Regions from separate parts of the Glutamicibacter sp. MCAF14 genome, predicted to be linked through region 2. Evidence: riboswitches for the same ligand, from Rfam matches in the RefSeq annotation. Region 2 holds a riboswitch; the other holds the start of a gene.

Region 1 (7,713 bases), on a different contig from region 2:
TAGTCGTCGATGCGCTGCTGGCGCGCGGCGCGAAGGCCGCTGATCTGGTTGCCATTGGACGTTCAGCGCAGAAGCTGGAACCGCTGGCGGGCAAGGGCTTGGAAACCCGCGTTGCTGATTACAACGTTGAGCAGGCACTGGTATCCGCGCTGAAGGGCGTAGACAAGCTGCTGTTGATTTCAGCCAGCGAGGTAGGCCAGCGCGTGGCGCAGCATGAGAACGTCATCAACGCCGCCAAGAAGGTGGATGTCCAGCTGATCGCGTACACCTCTATTGCCAACGCTTTGACCGGCGGAATGAAGCTTGCCGAGGAGCATATCGCCACCGAACGCCTGCTGGCCGGTTCCGGCATCGATTACGTGCTGCTGCGCAATGGCTGGTACATCGAGAACTACACGGACCAGCTGATGGGCTACCTCAACAGCGGCATGGTGCTCGGTGCCGCCGGCGAGGGCAAGATCAGTGCTGCAGCCCGTGCCGATTACGCCGATGCCGCCGCGGCGGTACTGCTCTCGGAGGAGGAGCAAAGTGGCAAGATCTACGAGCTGGGCAGCGACAAGCCGTTCACCCTCACCCAGCTCGCTGGCGCCGTTGGCGCTGCTGCCGGACAGGATGTTGCCTACCAGCAGATGGATCCCGAACAGCTGGAAAAGATCTATGCGGATGCCGGAGTCCCCGCAGCATTCGCCCACATTCTCGTCGATACCGATCTGCGCGTTCGCGAAGGCGCGCTAGAGGTCAACTCCGGCGATCTGGCCAAGCTGATCGGCCGGACTCCGGCTTCCCTGGGCAAGGTCATCAAGGAGAACCTGGACAAGTAATCCATGGGGCTAAGAGTTTAATCGGGCAGTCATTCGCGGCATTCAATGCCGTGGTGGCTGCCCGACTGTTTTACGTGTCATAACCAAACATATTCGCTGGACAAGGGCGGAATTAGCGCACGGATAACAAGTGCTGCGTGTCACAACCACGCACGGCATACCTGTTCCCGTAAATTTGCGCATACTTCATCCCCACCTTTCCAGGAGATCAAAGTATGTCACGAGCACGATTACGGTCAGTTGCCTGCGCGGCAGTTATCGCCTTGGGCCTGGGCGCTTTCTCAGCCCTTCCGGCGAGCGCGGAACCACGGCACACCCAGAAAGACCCGACGGCCATTGGCACCGGCGGGGCAGTTTCCTCGGTAGACCCCGAAGCCTCCGCCGCCGGCATTGAAGTTCTGCGCAAGGGAGGCAATGCCGTGGATGCGGCCGTGGCCACCGCGGCGGCACTGGGTGTCACCGAACCCTACAGCGCGGGCATTGGCGGTGGCGGATATTTCCTCTACTACGATGCGAAGTCCGGCAAGGTCAGCACCATTGACGGCCGCGAGACCGCACCAGCTGGCATCTCCCATGATGCTTTCATCGACCCGGCAACGGGCGATCCGTATGACTTCACTCCGGAACTGGTCACTAGCGGTGTGGCGGTCGGAGTGCCCGGAACTCTGGCCACTTGGCAACGCGCATTGGATAACTGGGGATCGCAGAACCTGAAGCAGGTCCTGCGCCCGGCAACGCAGATTGCTTCGCGCGGCTTCGTAGTTGACGAGACTTTCCGCGAACAGACGCTGGATAACAAGGAACGTTTCAACGCGTTCGACTCCACCAGCCAATTGTTCCTGCCCGGCGGCGATGCTCCCCAGGTCGGGACTATTTTCAAGAATCCAGATCTCGCCGCCACCTACCGAATGCTGGCCAAGCAAGGCCTTGACGGTTTCTACGAAGGGCCATTGGCTGCCGAAATCACCCAGAGCGTTCAGGCACCGCCCACCAGCGATGACACTACTCTCCCGGTTCCTGCAGGAACCCTGAGTACCGCGGACCTTGCCGGATACGAAGTGGTGGAGCAAGCTCCGACAACGGTGAATTACCGCGGCTACGAAGTCTTCGGCATGGCCCCGTCTTCCAGCGGCGGAACGACCATCGGCGAATCGCTGAATATCCTTTCTGAGTTCGACCTCTCAGCGATGGATGAGCCCGATGCCTTGCACCTTTATTTCGAGGCCACTGCGCTGGCTTATGCCGACCGAGGAAAGTTCGTGGGTGATCCGGCATTTGTCCAGGTCCCCACCCAGGCCTTGACCGACAAGCTGTTCGGTGCGGATCGGGCGTGCGCTATTGATCCGCAACAGGCTGCGGTTAAGCCAGTGGCCCCTGGCGATGTCGAAAACTATGATGGCCGATGCCCTGCCGACACCGGTGAACCGGTGGCAGAGCAGGATACGGAGAATATCTCCACCACCCACCTGTCGGTCGTTGACCGCTGGGGCAACATGGTTTCCTACACGTTGACCATCGAGCAGACCGGTGGTTCGGGCATGGTGGTTCCCGGTCGCGGTTTCCTGCTGAACAACGAGCTGACCGATTTCTCCACGGTGTACGATCCGGCAGATCCGAACCGCATCGATCCGGGCAAGCGCCCGCGTTCATCGATGGCGCCAACCATCGTTTTGCAGGATGGCAAGCCGGTGCTGGCTATTGGCTCCCCCGGTGGTTCAACCATCATCACCACCGTATTGCAGACGCTGGTGAACCGCATTGATCTGGGCATGGACATCAGCCAGGCCATTGCCGCACCGCGCGCCTCCCAGCGCAATACGGCAGCTGTTACGGCGGAACCGGAGTTCATCGACGCGCACGGCGCAGCTCTGGAAGCCTTTGGCCACAAGCTCACGCCGGCTGGCGATTCCTTCACCCCGCAGGCTGAAATCGGCGCCGTCGAAGCGGTAGAAATCGCTGCCGATGGCACGCTCACAGCGGCAGCCGAGCCTTCGCGGCGCGGTGGCGGTTCAGCGATGGTGCTGGAACCGATCGACTAGCCAGATACGCACACGGCGGCCTTGGGCAACATCTAACGTGTTGCCCAAGGCCGCCGTGTGCTGTGCTCTTTGGCTAGGTTTCTACGCCTGAGGAGCCAAGCGGTTGGCCACCTTGTACTTCGCGGCGCGGTGCGTGTCCTTCACGCGATCGCCCTCGCCGAACAGCTTGTTGCGCAGCGAGCCCTCGGCGTAGTCGGTCTTGTAGACCCCGCGGGCCTGCAGTTCGGGAACCACGTACTCCACGACGTCTTCGAAGGTGCCCGGGGTGACGGCATAGGCCAGGTTGAAGCCGTCAACGTCGGTGTACTCCACCCAGTCGATGAGCTTTTCGGCTACCTCGGCGCCCGAGCCCACGGAGACCGGACCGAATCCGCCGACGCCGATCCATTCGGCCAGCTGGCGGATGGTCCATGGCTTTCCGGTATCGCCACTGGCCTTCTTGAAGGTTTCCACCGAGGACTGGATGGCGTTGGACTTCACGTCGTCACCGATGACATCGTCTGGCCCGTAGACGGACATGTCGATGCCGGTCCAACCCGAAAGCAGTGCCAGCGAACCTTCGATATCCACGTAGGAGGCGTAGTCTTCGAATTTCGCCTGGGCAAGTTCGGAAGTTTCGCCGGTGATGATGGTCTGCATGGCGAAGACCTTGATGTCGTAGCGGCCACGGCCCGCGGCCTCAGCGGCGTCGCGGATCTTGGCAACCGCTTCCTTGAGCAGGTCGCGGGTAGGGCAATTCACGAAGATCGCCTCGGCGTTCGACGCGGCGAATTCGGTGCCGCGCTTGGAAGCGCCGGCCTGGTAGATCACCGGGGTGCGCTGGATGGAAGGCTCGGTGATGGCGATGCCCGGAACCTTGAAGTACTTGCCTTCGTGGTTGATCGGGTGCACCTTGCCCGGGTCGGTGTAGATCCCGGTTTCCTTGTCGTTCTGCACCGCGTCGTCTTCCCACGAGCCTTCGAGCAGCTTGTAGACCACTTCGAGGTACTCATCGGCGTGGTTGTAGCGCTCGTCGTGCTCCATCTGGTCTTCCTGGCCCATGTTGCGGGCGGCCGATGGCAGGTAGCCGGTAACCACGTTCCAGCCCACCCGTCCATTGGTCAGGTGGTCCAAGGTGGCCAGGCGGCGGGCGAAGGCGTAGGGGTGCTCGTAGGCGGTGCCGGCAGTGACGCCGAAGCCCAGATTCTCGGTCACGGCGGCCATGGCCGAGACCAGCATCATCGGGTCGTTGACCGGTGCCTGGGCGCCGGAGCTCAGCGGGGTCACATTGGTGCCCTTGTACACGTCGTAGGTACCCAGCACATCTGCCAGGAACAGCCCGTCGAACTTGCCCTTTTCCAGCACCTTGGCCAGGTGGGTCCAGTAGCCCAGGGTGTTGTAGGTCGAGGCCTTGTCATCCGGGTGGCGCCACAAGCCCGGTGACTGGTGGACCACGCAGTTCATATCGAATGCGTTGAATAGGATCTCGCGCTTGTTCTCGCTCATTGTTGTGCCCCCGTAAATCGGTTAAGTGAATTGTTGCTGGTCTGTGCCAGGCCCTAGGCCCGATGGGTCGCGTCTTCGCCGGTAACTGACAGGCGCTGCGGCTGGACCCCGTTGATCTCGTAGTCCCCGACGATGCGTGCCTTGTAGATCGCCGGGTTATGCGTGGCAATGGTCCGCGCGTTGCGCCAGTGCCGGTCCAGATTGCAGTCGCTTCTGGTCGAAGAAGCTCCAAGCCCGTCGAAAATCTTGCTGGTCACTCCGATAGCCAACGGCTGGACCACGGTTTGCGCGCGGTTGGCGGCAAGCTCGCAGACCGCATAGCGCTCTTCATCGTTCAACCCCGGATCGCCCAGAGCCGCTTCGACTTCAAGCACCGCTCCGATGACTACGGAGTCAGCAGCGAAGGATTCCGCTGATACTTCGCCCACCAGCTGCAGCACCTGGGGTTCCTGGTAAACAGGGACACCGGTACCGGTGGTGAAGATGCGGGTTCGCGACTGCACCGCACGGCGCAGGTCGTTCAGTGCCGCGCGGGCGATGCCCGCCTGCACCGCCATGAGCACCAGCTGGAAGATGGCAGCTTCGGAGTCATTGGCCTGCTGCGGCATGAAGCAATCCACCGGGACCTGGCGGAACTCGGTGGTCCCGGTTCCGGTCAGCCCCTGGCCGAAGCCATCCCAGTCATCAAGGATCTTCACGCCGCTTCGCTGGGTGGAGACTACCGCAATCTGGCGTCCGGCCAGTTCCGGGTGGGACACGGCAACGGTGGTCCAGTCGGCAAAGATGGTGCCCGTGCAGTAGTACTTCTCGCCGTCGACGACCCAGCGGCCATCCACGAGGCTGGCTGCGGTGTTCAAGGTGCCCAGGGCATTGCCCCCGCGTTCGGTATAGGCGTTGCCGATGATCTGGCCGGCGGCAATGCGCGCGATCCATTTCGTGCGCAGCGCCTCGTCATCCAGCGCCAACACGTTTTCCACGAAGGCGATGTGCGCACGCCACAGCTGCCCGACGTGGGAGTCCGCCTCGGACAGCTCGATGAGCAAACGGAATACATCTGACAGCCGCGCCCCGTAGCCTCCGTCTGCCACAGGAAGTCGCAGCGCGCCGAAGCGTTCGCGATTGAGCAATCCCACCTGTTCGAAGGGAAGCACCCGGTTCAGGTCGCGGTCTTTGGCGTTCGCAGCGATCTGGGAGAACACCGGACGGAAAATTCCAGCGAGCCGGTCGTACTGCTCATCCGCGCTAGGTCCCGGCGTAATTTTCAGCAATTGCCTTGTCGGAAGCTGTTCTTCGAAATTGTCCAGTTCCAGCGCGGTGGCCTGCGAAGGATCACTGAGCTGGTTGAAGTCCAGTCCGGCGGCATTGGGCGAATGGCCAATAGGCATCAAAATTCTCAATTCTTTCCATCGGTCCTGGCGGTAGCACCGTCCCGCGCTTGGGGTGGTTGCTGCGGCGTCTTCGAGCCAGATCTCTCAGCCGCTCTGGATGGGTCGTATTCATTTGTAGCCGTAACAATCGTGCGATTCCAAGCCCCGAAGTCACATTTCGTCTCGCGATGCGCACGGGGTTGGACGGCACTTGCGCGACCTATTGCCGGCGAGACCGAAGATGACTTGCACAGAATTGGCGAATGTCGCCCAAACACGCATCTAATGAAATAAATAACGAAATATCCTCCACATGTGACGTAGCTATCGAATATTTTTCATGTTACGCAAGATTTGCGTTCAATTCGTTCGAATGCCTGTAATGGATGAGTAACCATCCCGAGCGGCCGAGAGATCTGGCTCTACGACGCCGCAGCAACCACCTACGGACTACCCTCCGCAGGCCGGTGCTACCGCCAGGAACGATGGAGATGAATCATGGCTCTTACTTACGCAGCGCCCCCAACGGGGACAAGCGCCGCCTCTTCTGGTGCATTGGATGTCAGCTTCACCGACGTCTCACGCACCTTTACTACCAAGAAGGAAAGCCGCACCGTACTAGCGGATATCAACTTGCAGATAACCGCGGGCCAGGTCGTCGCGATCCTCGGTGCCAGCGGCTGCGGCAAGTCCACCCTGCTGCGTTCGGTATCCGGCCTGGACCACCCGTCGACCGGTTCCATCCGCACGGGCAACCACGATGTGAACGGCATCAACGATCTGTGCGCCGTCGCTTTCCAAGAACCGCGATTGCTGCCATGGCGATCGGTTCGCGAAAACATTGCCCTCGGGCTGGCACCAGGCACTGAAAAGTCCGCCGGCGAGACGCTCATCGATGAACTGATCGAGCTCACCGGATTGAGCCACGCAGCGCACCTGCGCCCACGGGAAATTTCCGGCGGCATGGCCCAGCGGGTATCGCTGGCCCGCGCATTGGCCCGCCGCCCAGGAGTGCTGCTCCTAGACGAACCCTTCGGCGCACTGGACGCACTGACCCGCTTGAAGATGCAAGACCTGCTGCTGTCCATCCACAAGTCGTTCCCCACCACCGTTTTGATGGTGACCCACGATGTGGATGAAGCCTTGACGCTCGCTGATCGGGTCATTGTCCTGGGCCGCGCCGGCACCACCGGCGCCGCAAGCGTCATCGAGGACCTGTCCTTGCACGCCGCTCAACCGCGTCGGCACACCGACAGCCAGTTTGCCGCACACCGCGCACATCTGTTGCGCCTGCTGGGCGTCGATCCCACCAATCACTAGCCCCATGCGCCTCACGGCGCCTTGGAGTTTTCATCCCAAGTGGCCAGTTTCCACCTCACTGGCACGCACATTATTAGGATTTTCTATGCTTTCGAACCGCTTCACCCGCCGTACCGCATTGTCCGCCGCCGCCCTGCTGCTTGGCACCTCGGCGCTTGCCGGTTGCGCCGGCGAAAACGCTACGGCCGCCAACGCGGACAAGACGCTGTCCATCGATTTCGCTACCTACAATCCACTGAGCCTGGTGCTCAAGGAGAAGGGCTGGCTGGACGAAGCTGCTAAGGAATCCGGCGTCAGCGTTGAATGGATCCAGTCCGCTGGTTCCAACAAGGCCAACGAAGCGCTGCGAGCTGACGCAATCGACGTGGGCTCCACCGCAGGTTCGGCCGCATTGCTGGCGCGCTCCAACGGTTCGCCGATCAAGACCATCGCGTTGTACTCGCAGCCTGAATGGGCCGCGCTGGTGATCGGCAAGGATTCGAAGATCAGCTCCGTGAAGGATCTGAAGGGCAAGACCGTCGCAGCCACCAAGGGCACCGACCCGTACTTCTTCCTGCTGCAGAGCTTGGAAGAAGCCGGGCTCAGCGAAGACGACATCAAGCTGCAGAACCTGCAGCATGCCGACGGGCGTACCGCATTGGCCAATGGTTCGGTTGATGCTTGGAGCGGCTTGGATCCGAT
Region 2 (7,713 bases):
GTCGGCATGGACCGCACTGCGGTGCTGAACATCAAGGCCATTGGCGCCGCGTTGACCGTGGTGGGCATCTGGGTTTCATCGCGCTATTCAGACAAGCTGGGCCGCCGCCCGGTCATGATGGTCGGCATCCTCGCCGGCGCCGTGGCCGCCCTGCCGATCATGTGGATGCTGGAACTGGGCCAGCTGTGGCTGTTCGCCATCGCCCTGTTCGTGGCCAACGGCATCATCCAGGCGTTCATCTTCGGGCCGTTCGGCGCGTTCACCGCCGAGCTGTTCCCCACGCGCATCCGCTACACCGGCGCCTCGCTGGTCTACCAGCTCTCCTCCACCGTCGGCGCAGGCTTCACCCCGATGATCGTCGCCGGACTGGTACTGCTGGGCGGCGGCTCACTGTGGATCGCCGGCGCCGTCTGGGCTGGAGCGTTCATTGTCGCTGCGCTGGCCATGCGCGGCATCAAGGAAGGCCGCGATGCCGACCTCGAAGCCGAGGAGATGAGCCACTAGCCTCCTGGCTGGCTAAAGCGCGAGGCCGGTTGGAACCTACGGGTTCCGGCTGGCCTCGTATTCTTTCTCGGCCCCGGTTTCCTCGCAGAAATCCAACAAGGCGCGCAGCCGCAGGCTCGGGCGTTCCGAAGCGGTGTAGGCCACGCAGATGTCGCTGACCCCGACCTCGCCCTCGATCTCCAGCACCGACAACGGCAACCCGTCGTAGCTCAGGTTGACCGGCGGGCGCTGCACCAAAACCGTGTAGCCCAGCCCGCGGGCCACCAACCCGCGCACGGCCTCGAAGCTCTGCGAACTCCAGCGCACCTTCGGATCAAGGCCCGACATGCGCAGGTTCACCAGCTGGTTATCGCGCACCGTGGGAATGTCCAGGGAGACGAAATCGTCGTCGGCCAGCTCGGCCAGCGCGACGGATTTGCGGTTCGCCAGCCGATGATTGCCGCCTACCAGCACATAGGGGCGGCCCGACATCACCCGGCGCCAGGAAACCTGCGGCAGCAGGTGGCGGGTGTGGGTGAGCACCGCATCCAGATGGCCCTTGAGCATGCGCTCCTGCAGCTCGGCGCCGTCGCCTTCCACCAAGGTCACCTGCAGGTCCGGGTGGACATTGGTGAAGCGTTCGCAAATCACCGGGATCCAGAAGGCGGCCAGCGAGGAATAGCAGCCGATCACCAGCGGACCGGAGAGCTTGGTCTGGCGTTCGACAATCAGGTCCTGCACCTCTTCGGCATGGCGCACCAGCGCCCGCGAATCCAGCAGGAAGTCGGTGCCGACAGCGGTGAGCACCACCCCTCGCGCCCGGCGGCGCACCAGCAGCTGGGAGCCGACGGCGCGTTCCAGCTCGTCCATCGACTGCGACATGGCCGCCTGGGAAATATGGCACTGCTTCGCCGCCGCGGAAATGGAGCCGAGTTCCGCTACGGCGACGAAATATTGCAGCTGGCGCAGGGTGTAATTGATCACCCACACAGTCTAGCCAGCGGGCGATACTGCAGCGGCAAAACAGCAGGCCCGGCATCGGCAAAGGACGCTGGACCTGCTGGGGAAATGGAAACTACTTCGAGGCGCCGATCGCCCACACCCGTGGAAGCTCGGTGCCATTGACCGCCAGATCGCCAATCAACCGCGCCTTGAATACCCAAGGGTTGTGGTTGCCGGCGGTACGGGCATTGCGCCAGTGCCGGTCCAGGTTCTTGCTCACGCTCGTGGCGCTGGCAGCCAGCGCATCGAAGGCATGGGTGATGGCGTTGAGCACCAGCGGGGTCAGCACCACCTGCGCCTGGGCGCTGGCGAGTTCGGCGGCGTCATTGGCCGCTTCGTCTGCTTCCGCGCTCGCCTCTCCGGTGTGCAGTGCCAGCGCAGTTTCATAGGCTTCCTGCAATGCTGCCGAAACGCGTTGAACCGTCGCCGCGGCGGCGAAGGATGCAGCGGAGACCTCGCCGATCACCTGCAGCAGCTGCGGATCTTCGGCCGCCACATTGGCCGCTGCATGGCTGAAGGTCCGCTTGCGCGCTTTCAGCTCGGCGGCGAAGTCCCGCTCTGCCGCCTTGGCGGAGCCGGCCAGGACCGCCAGCAGCACCTGCTGGTAGAAGGCGGTCTGGTACTTGAAGCGGGTGTCGAAGTCGATCAGGTCTTCCTCGGCCACAATCGCATCGGTGAAGGTGGAGGTTCCGGTACCCGTGGTGCGCTGGCCGAAGCCATCCCAGTCATCTGCCAGCTCGACACCGGGCTGGTGGCGGTTGACCGCGGCGATCACGCGTTTTCCGGTGTCGGTGCGCTCGGCATAGGTGTCCAGCCAGTCAGCGAAAATCGAGCCGGTGGAATAGTACTTGGTGCCGTTGATCTTGAATCCGCCCTTGCCGTCCGGGGTGACCTTGGTGATCACGTCCCCGACCTTCACCGTTCCAACCTCGGTCCACGAGTTGCCCACCAGTTCACCGGCGGCGAAGCGGGCCAGCCACTTGTCACGACCCGGACCCGGCTCTGCCACCAGCCGATCCTCGACAAACGCGAAGTGCGCGCGCAGCGCCTGGGCGATATTTGAATCAGCGGCCGCGAGCTCCACGAACAACTCGAAGAGTTCGGGCAGGCTCGCCCCGGCCCCGCCGTGCGATTCAGGGACCCGGACTGCGCCGAAGCCGGCGGCAGCCAGGTCGGCCACCGCCTGGTAGGGCAATTCTCCGGTACGGTCGCGTTCGGCAGCGCCCTGCGCGATGTCCGCGAAGAGCGGGTCAAAACGGGCCTTGAGCCCTGCGAGCCGAGTGCCAGTTGCATGTACAGTCATCGTTGAATCCAATCCGTGGGAATTTCTAGGTGTAGAGCGAGAGCGGCTGGGATTCTCCGCGCAGGAAGTACGCGCCGACCTCGATCTTCTTGTAGTCCACCGGGTCATGCAGCGAGTGGGTGCGCACATTGCGCCAATACAAATCCAGGCCCACCGAGCTCGCGGTCGAGGATGATCCGGTCACCTCGAAGACCCGGTTCGCCACCTCGACGCCCACCTCGGTGGAGACCACCTTGGCTTCGGCGATTTCCACCGCCAGCGCCGCCCGCTCGGGCTGGGTGACGTCTCCGGCCTTGGACAGCAGTGCATCGAATTTCCGGCCGAGCTTCTCGACCAGCGCCGCCACTGCGGCGGTGCGGGCCTTGAGCTCCCCGACGGTGCGCTGGAAAATCGGGTCCTGCGAGTAGGTATCTGCCTGCGAGAACAGCCAGGCGTTCTTGCGGCCCAGCAGGATCTGCTTGCCGCGCTCCAGCGCTCCTTCGGCGATGCCCAGGTAGAAGTTGGCGAATGCCAGCTGGATGCCCGGGGTCAGCAAAGTGGACACCGGTTCGTCGGTGACCTCGCCCAGCAGATCCTGCGCTTCGATACGCACGTTGTGGTACTTCAGCGAGTTGGATGCACTGAGTCTCTGTCCCAGATAATCCCAATCATCAACCAGTTCCAAGCCTTCGCGGTCGCGCGGAATGACGAAAGCCAGTATCTGCCCTTGACGCTCTCCTTCGGTGACTTCAGCATTTACCACAATGACTTCACCCACGCCGGAGCCGGTCGAGAAGCGCTTGGAGCCATTCAGGCGGAAACCATCGCCCTCCGGAACGAGGGTCAGCGTTGGATCGACCGGGTTGACCGAGTCGCCCCAAAGCCATCCGCCTTCGACGGTACGTTGCCACCACAGAGCCTGGCATTCCGGGACCGAGTAGAAAGCTATCCCCGACTGGTTCACGTAGTGGTAGGCCAATAGCTGCGAAATGGAGCCATCCGCGGCGGCCAAAATGCGGACTACCTCAAAAGCAGTTTCCCAGTGAGCCCCTGCTCCGCCGCATTCTGCAGGCACCAGAAGGTTCAGCAATCCTGCTTCGCGCAACGCCTGCACTTCGGCGAAGGGCTGGGCGTTCTCGCGATCGCGCTCTAACGCGTCAGTCGCCAGATGCTCAGCCACTTGCTGGGCGACGTCACGCCAATGAGCGAGTTCTGCTTCATCGGCAGTGCCGGTGTATGGAACGCGGGGTAATTGTGTACTCAGGACAGTCATCTTCGTTCTCCTCTTGAGCTATGGATTCCGAAGGATGCAGAAAATTCTGCAGATCCATCGAACCTGGCGTTAGCACTATCTGCGGGAAGCAGACTTGCTGCGGCGTCGCGGAGCCAGGTCTCTCAGCCGCTCTGGATGGGTAGCAGTATCAGTGAAACACCGCAGGGAACATCACGGAAGGAATGCCGTCATCTGGCGGAATATCGTCATTGTTCGACATCTTCAGCGCCCTGCGAATCGGTGAAAGCACCGTCATATTTCCTCATATGTCACCGGGAGCCGAGTACTGCTTCAGGTGTTTGGCTCGCCTTTGACTCTGCTGCCGAGGCCTTTCCTGCATAGGCACCGCGGTAGGCAGCGGCCGGGTGATGGTCAGCTACCCGCGTCTTGCCGGTACCTGCCAAATATTCGCGTAGGGTGTTGCCCTCGTAACCAGCCCATGCCCGTCCGCGCTTTTGCAGTTCGGGAACCACAAGATCGGTGAATTGCTCAAAAGAACCTGGGGTGATCGCGTAGGCCAAATTGATCCCGTCTAGCCCGGACTCGTCCATCCAACGCTCGATTTCATCTGCGACCGTTTCTGCAGAGCCCACGAGCACCGGCCCGATCCCACCCACGCCAAGATAGTCGGCAATGGTGTTTGGGGTCCATTTCTGCTGTGGATTCGCAGTGGTGAAAATCGAGACAGCCGAACGGGCGGCATTGGTTTCCAAATACTGTAGCTCCGCATCGGGTGCATACCGGCTTAAATCAAGACCGGACCAGCCTCCGTAGAACGTCATGGCGCCCTCGCGCGAGGCATAGGACTGGTATTCGCGGTAGAGCTTCTCTGCTTGGGCATCCGAGTCGGCCACCACGGTGGTCATCAGCGCGTAGAACTTGGCTGCGTCCCGGGGCCTGCCCACCAGCTCGAACTCGTCACGGATGGCATCGGTCTGACGGCGGGTGACCGCAGTATTGATCGAATTCAGGAAGATGCCCTCGGCATGCTGCGCCCCAAAACGTCGCCCACGGGAAGAAGCGCCAGCTTGGAAGATCGCTGGAGTGCGCTGGATGGAAGGTTCGGACAGATGAATGCCCGGCACATTAAAGTACTCACCGTGGTGGTTGATCGGGTGCACCTTCGAGGGATTGGTGTAAACACCACGTACGCGATCCTTGATGACTGCGTCTTCTTCCCAGGACCCCTCCCAGAGCTTATAGACCACGTCCATGAACTCATCGGCCACATCGTAACGGGCATCGTGATCCAGCTGACGGGCCAACCCCAGATTGCGGGCCGCTGACTCCAGGTAGCTAGTCACTACATTCCAACCGATTCGTCCACGGGTGAGGTGGTCCAAAGAAGAGAACTTCCGGGCCAGCGCGTAGGGCTGTTCATAGGTCAGCGCGGAGGTCACGGCAAAGCCGAGATTCTTGGTGGCCGCGGCCATGGCTGAAACCTGCATGAATGGATCATTCAACGGCACCTGGTCGGCATCGAGCAGGGCTGGACCGCTGGAATTCTGGTACACGTCATAGATGCCCAGCACATCGGCGAGGAATAGGGCATCAAAGCCGCCGCGCTCCAGTGTCGTGGCCAGTTCCACCCAGTATTCGAGGGTGTTGTACTCATCGGCGCGATTCTGCGGATGACGCCAAAGTCCCGGACTTTGGTGGCTAACGCAGGTCATGTCAAAAGCATTCAGGTGGATGCGCTTGCCCATTATTCACTACTTCCTTTCACGGAGATGGTTCGCGGCTGTTGTTTGACCCCGCGTAGTAACGCGAAGACACCGGTAGCCTTTGGCCCCTTATTACGTCCAAGCACCACGGCTGCGAGCAATATCGCCAGCAGAACCAACCCGCGGGCCAGGTCCTGCCAGAAGAACGACAGACCGATCAGGTTCAGCCCGTTATCCAGTAGGCCGAAGATCACCACACCGATTAGCGTTCCCCCCACGGATACACGCCCGTAACGGCTAATAGTTGCCCCGATAAATACCGCACCGATAGCGTCCATTAAGTAGGCCTGGCCGCTGCCCGGAACATACCCATTGGAACGAGCAGCCAGCACCACTCCTGCGAATCCGGCAATCATCGCGCACAAGAGGTATGCACTGGAAATCAATGCATTAATCCGCAAACCGGAGATTTTCGCGGCGCTCGGCTGCTCGCCAGCCATGGTCAGCTTGCGCCCGTATCGGGTGATCCCAAGCAACAAGGCCACCACGCCTGCAATGGACACGGTGTTGATGATTGCGGCATCAACGTTCAGGAAGTATCCCCTCCCGATCACCGCAAAGCCGTCCGGTACCAGCGGCGCCGACAAGTAAATCGGTGCACCGCCGCTGGTGAGCAACTGTTGCACGCTGGTCCCGACAAACCACACGCTCAGCGTGGCCAGGAAAGCCGGGATCCGCAAGATCACGATCAGTAGTGCGTTCACCAGTCCCACGGCCAGAGCGAACAACAGACCGCCAACCACTGCCACCCAAGCACGATAGCCGTCATGGATTAGCCAAGCGCTGGCCAAAGCACCCAGGTCGAGGGCCACGCCAATGGACAGGTCAATGCCGCCAGCCCGCACCACCAGAGTCAACCCGATAGCGACCAAAGCAAGCAAGGCCACCTGTCCAAGGATCCCAACGAGGTTTCCAACGGTGAAAAACACCGGGCTGAGCAACGAGAAAACGATCAGGATCAGGGCCAATGTGGCCGGAGCCACGAGCCGTGACACCTTGATCGCATGACGGTTCTTCCTGCTTTCTGGCTCAGACGGGCGAGGGGCCGGAGCTGAGGGCGCGGCAAGAATTTCTGTGGCGGTCATCGGTTCTTCCTTCCGCGCAGGGTCACGCTAGCCAGTACCAGCAGGATCAACATGCCCTTGGCCGCACCAACCCACTGGCTAGCGACGCCGAGCGAGGTCAGTCCGTTATCCAGGGCGGCGATGAGCACCGCGGCCAATACGGTGCCAACTACGCTGACCAGTCTTCGACGAGAGAAAATGATGGACATGTAGGCCACCAGAATGATGTCCAGCAGAATTTGCGTACCAATGCCCGGGACTGCGGCCGAAAGCCTCGCCACCATTAGCGTTCCGGCCAGGCCAGCCAGTGCCGAGCCGAGTACATAGCTGGCTAGCCGGTATTTCCGCGGGTCAAGTCCCGCCACTTGGGCTGCGGTAGGGTTCTGACCCACGGCGTAGGAGTTCACTCCCCAGCTGGTTTTGCCATATACCCACCAGCCCAGTGCCCCGATGAGCAGCATGATCCAGGCAGCCAACGGGATCCCCAGGAACACAGTGCCCCGTGCAGTCTCAAAGAAGCCACTGGTCACCGCGATCTTCAGATTCTGGTTGAAGACTAGTTCGAGTGACGCGGCTACACCCATAGTCGCCAAGGTCGCCAGCAGCGGGCGCAGGCCCAGAGTGACCGAGAGGCCGTTGATCACGCCGATCACGGTGGCAACCAGCACTCCATAGAGCACCGCCAGCAAGCCCGGGGTTCCGGCTGATGCGGCCAGAGCGGTCACCGTTCCAGATAGTCCTGCCACCGCACCGGTGGAAAGGTCGATTCCTCCGTTGAGTACATCGTCGCCTCCAGCGATGATCACCATCGCGAGTCCCACTCCGGCAATTCCGAAGACCGAAGCCTGTGTCAGGATGGTGGCGATATTCGACGCTGTCAGGAAA

What was found. A riboswitch is a leader RNA that binds a small molecule or an ion and turns the genes downstream of it on or off. The one in region 2 is predicted to bind S-adenosylmethionine.
Region 1: another riboswitch for S-adenosylmethionine. It lies ahead of AB4Y71_RS13065 (acyl-CoA dehydrogenase family protein); the one in region 2 lies ahead of AB4Y71_RS01315 (acyl-CoA dehydrogenase family protein).

What each region holds. Positions count from the first base shown of each region.
Region 1 is NZ_JBFREO010000005.1:217,242-224,954, forward strand. It holds gene AB4Y71_RS13050 (NmrA family NAD(P)-binding protein) at 1-821, shown strand, start outside; gene ggt (gamma-glutamyltransferase) at 1,037-2,860, shown strand; gene AB4Y71_RS13060 (LLM class flavin-dependent oxidoreductase) at 2,942-4,345, opposite strand; gene AB4Y71_RS13065 (acyl-CoA dehydrogenase family protein) at 4,399-5,730, opposite strand; SAM riboswitch class I at 5,746-5,837, opposite strand; SAM riboswitch class I at 6,104-6,204, shown strand; gene AB4Y71_RS13070 (ABC transporter ATP-binding protein) at 6,211-7,032, shown strand; gene AB4Y71_RS13075 (aliphatic sulfonate ABC transporter substrate-binding protein) at 7,118-7,713, shown strand, end outside.
Region 2 is NZ_JBFREO010000001.1:280,124-287,836, reverse strand. It holds gene AB4Y71_RS01330 (MFS transporter) at 1-504, shown strand, start outside; gene AB4Y71_RS01325 (LysR family transcriptional regulator) at 541-1,467, opposite strand; gene AB4Y71_RS01320 (acyl-CoA dehydrogenase family protein) at 1,559-2,788, opposite strand; gene AB4Y71_RS01315 (acyl-CoA dehydrogenase family protein) at 2,814-4,040, opposite strand; SAM riboswitch class I at 4,092-4,182, opposite strand; gene AB4Y71_RS01310 (LLM class flavin-dependent oxidoreductase) at 4,310-5,746, opposite strand; gene AB4Y71_RS01305 (ABC transporter permease) at 5,746-6,849, opposite strand; gene AB4Y71_RS01300 (ABC transporter permease) at 6,846-7,713, opposite strand, start outside.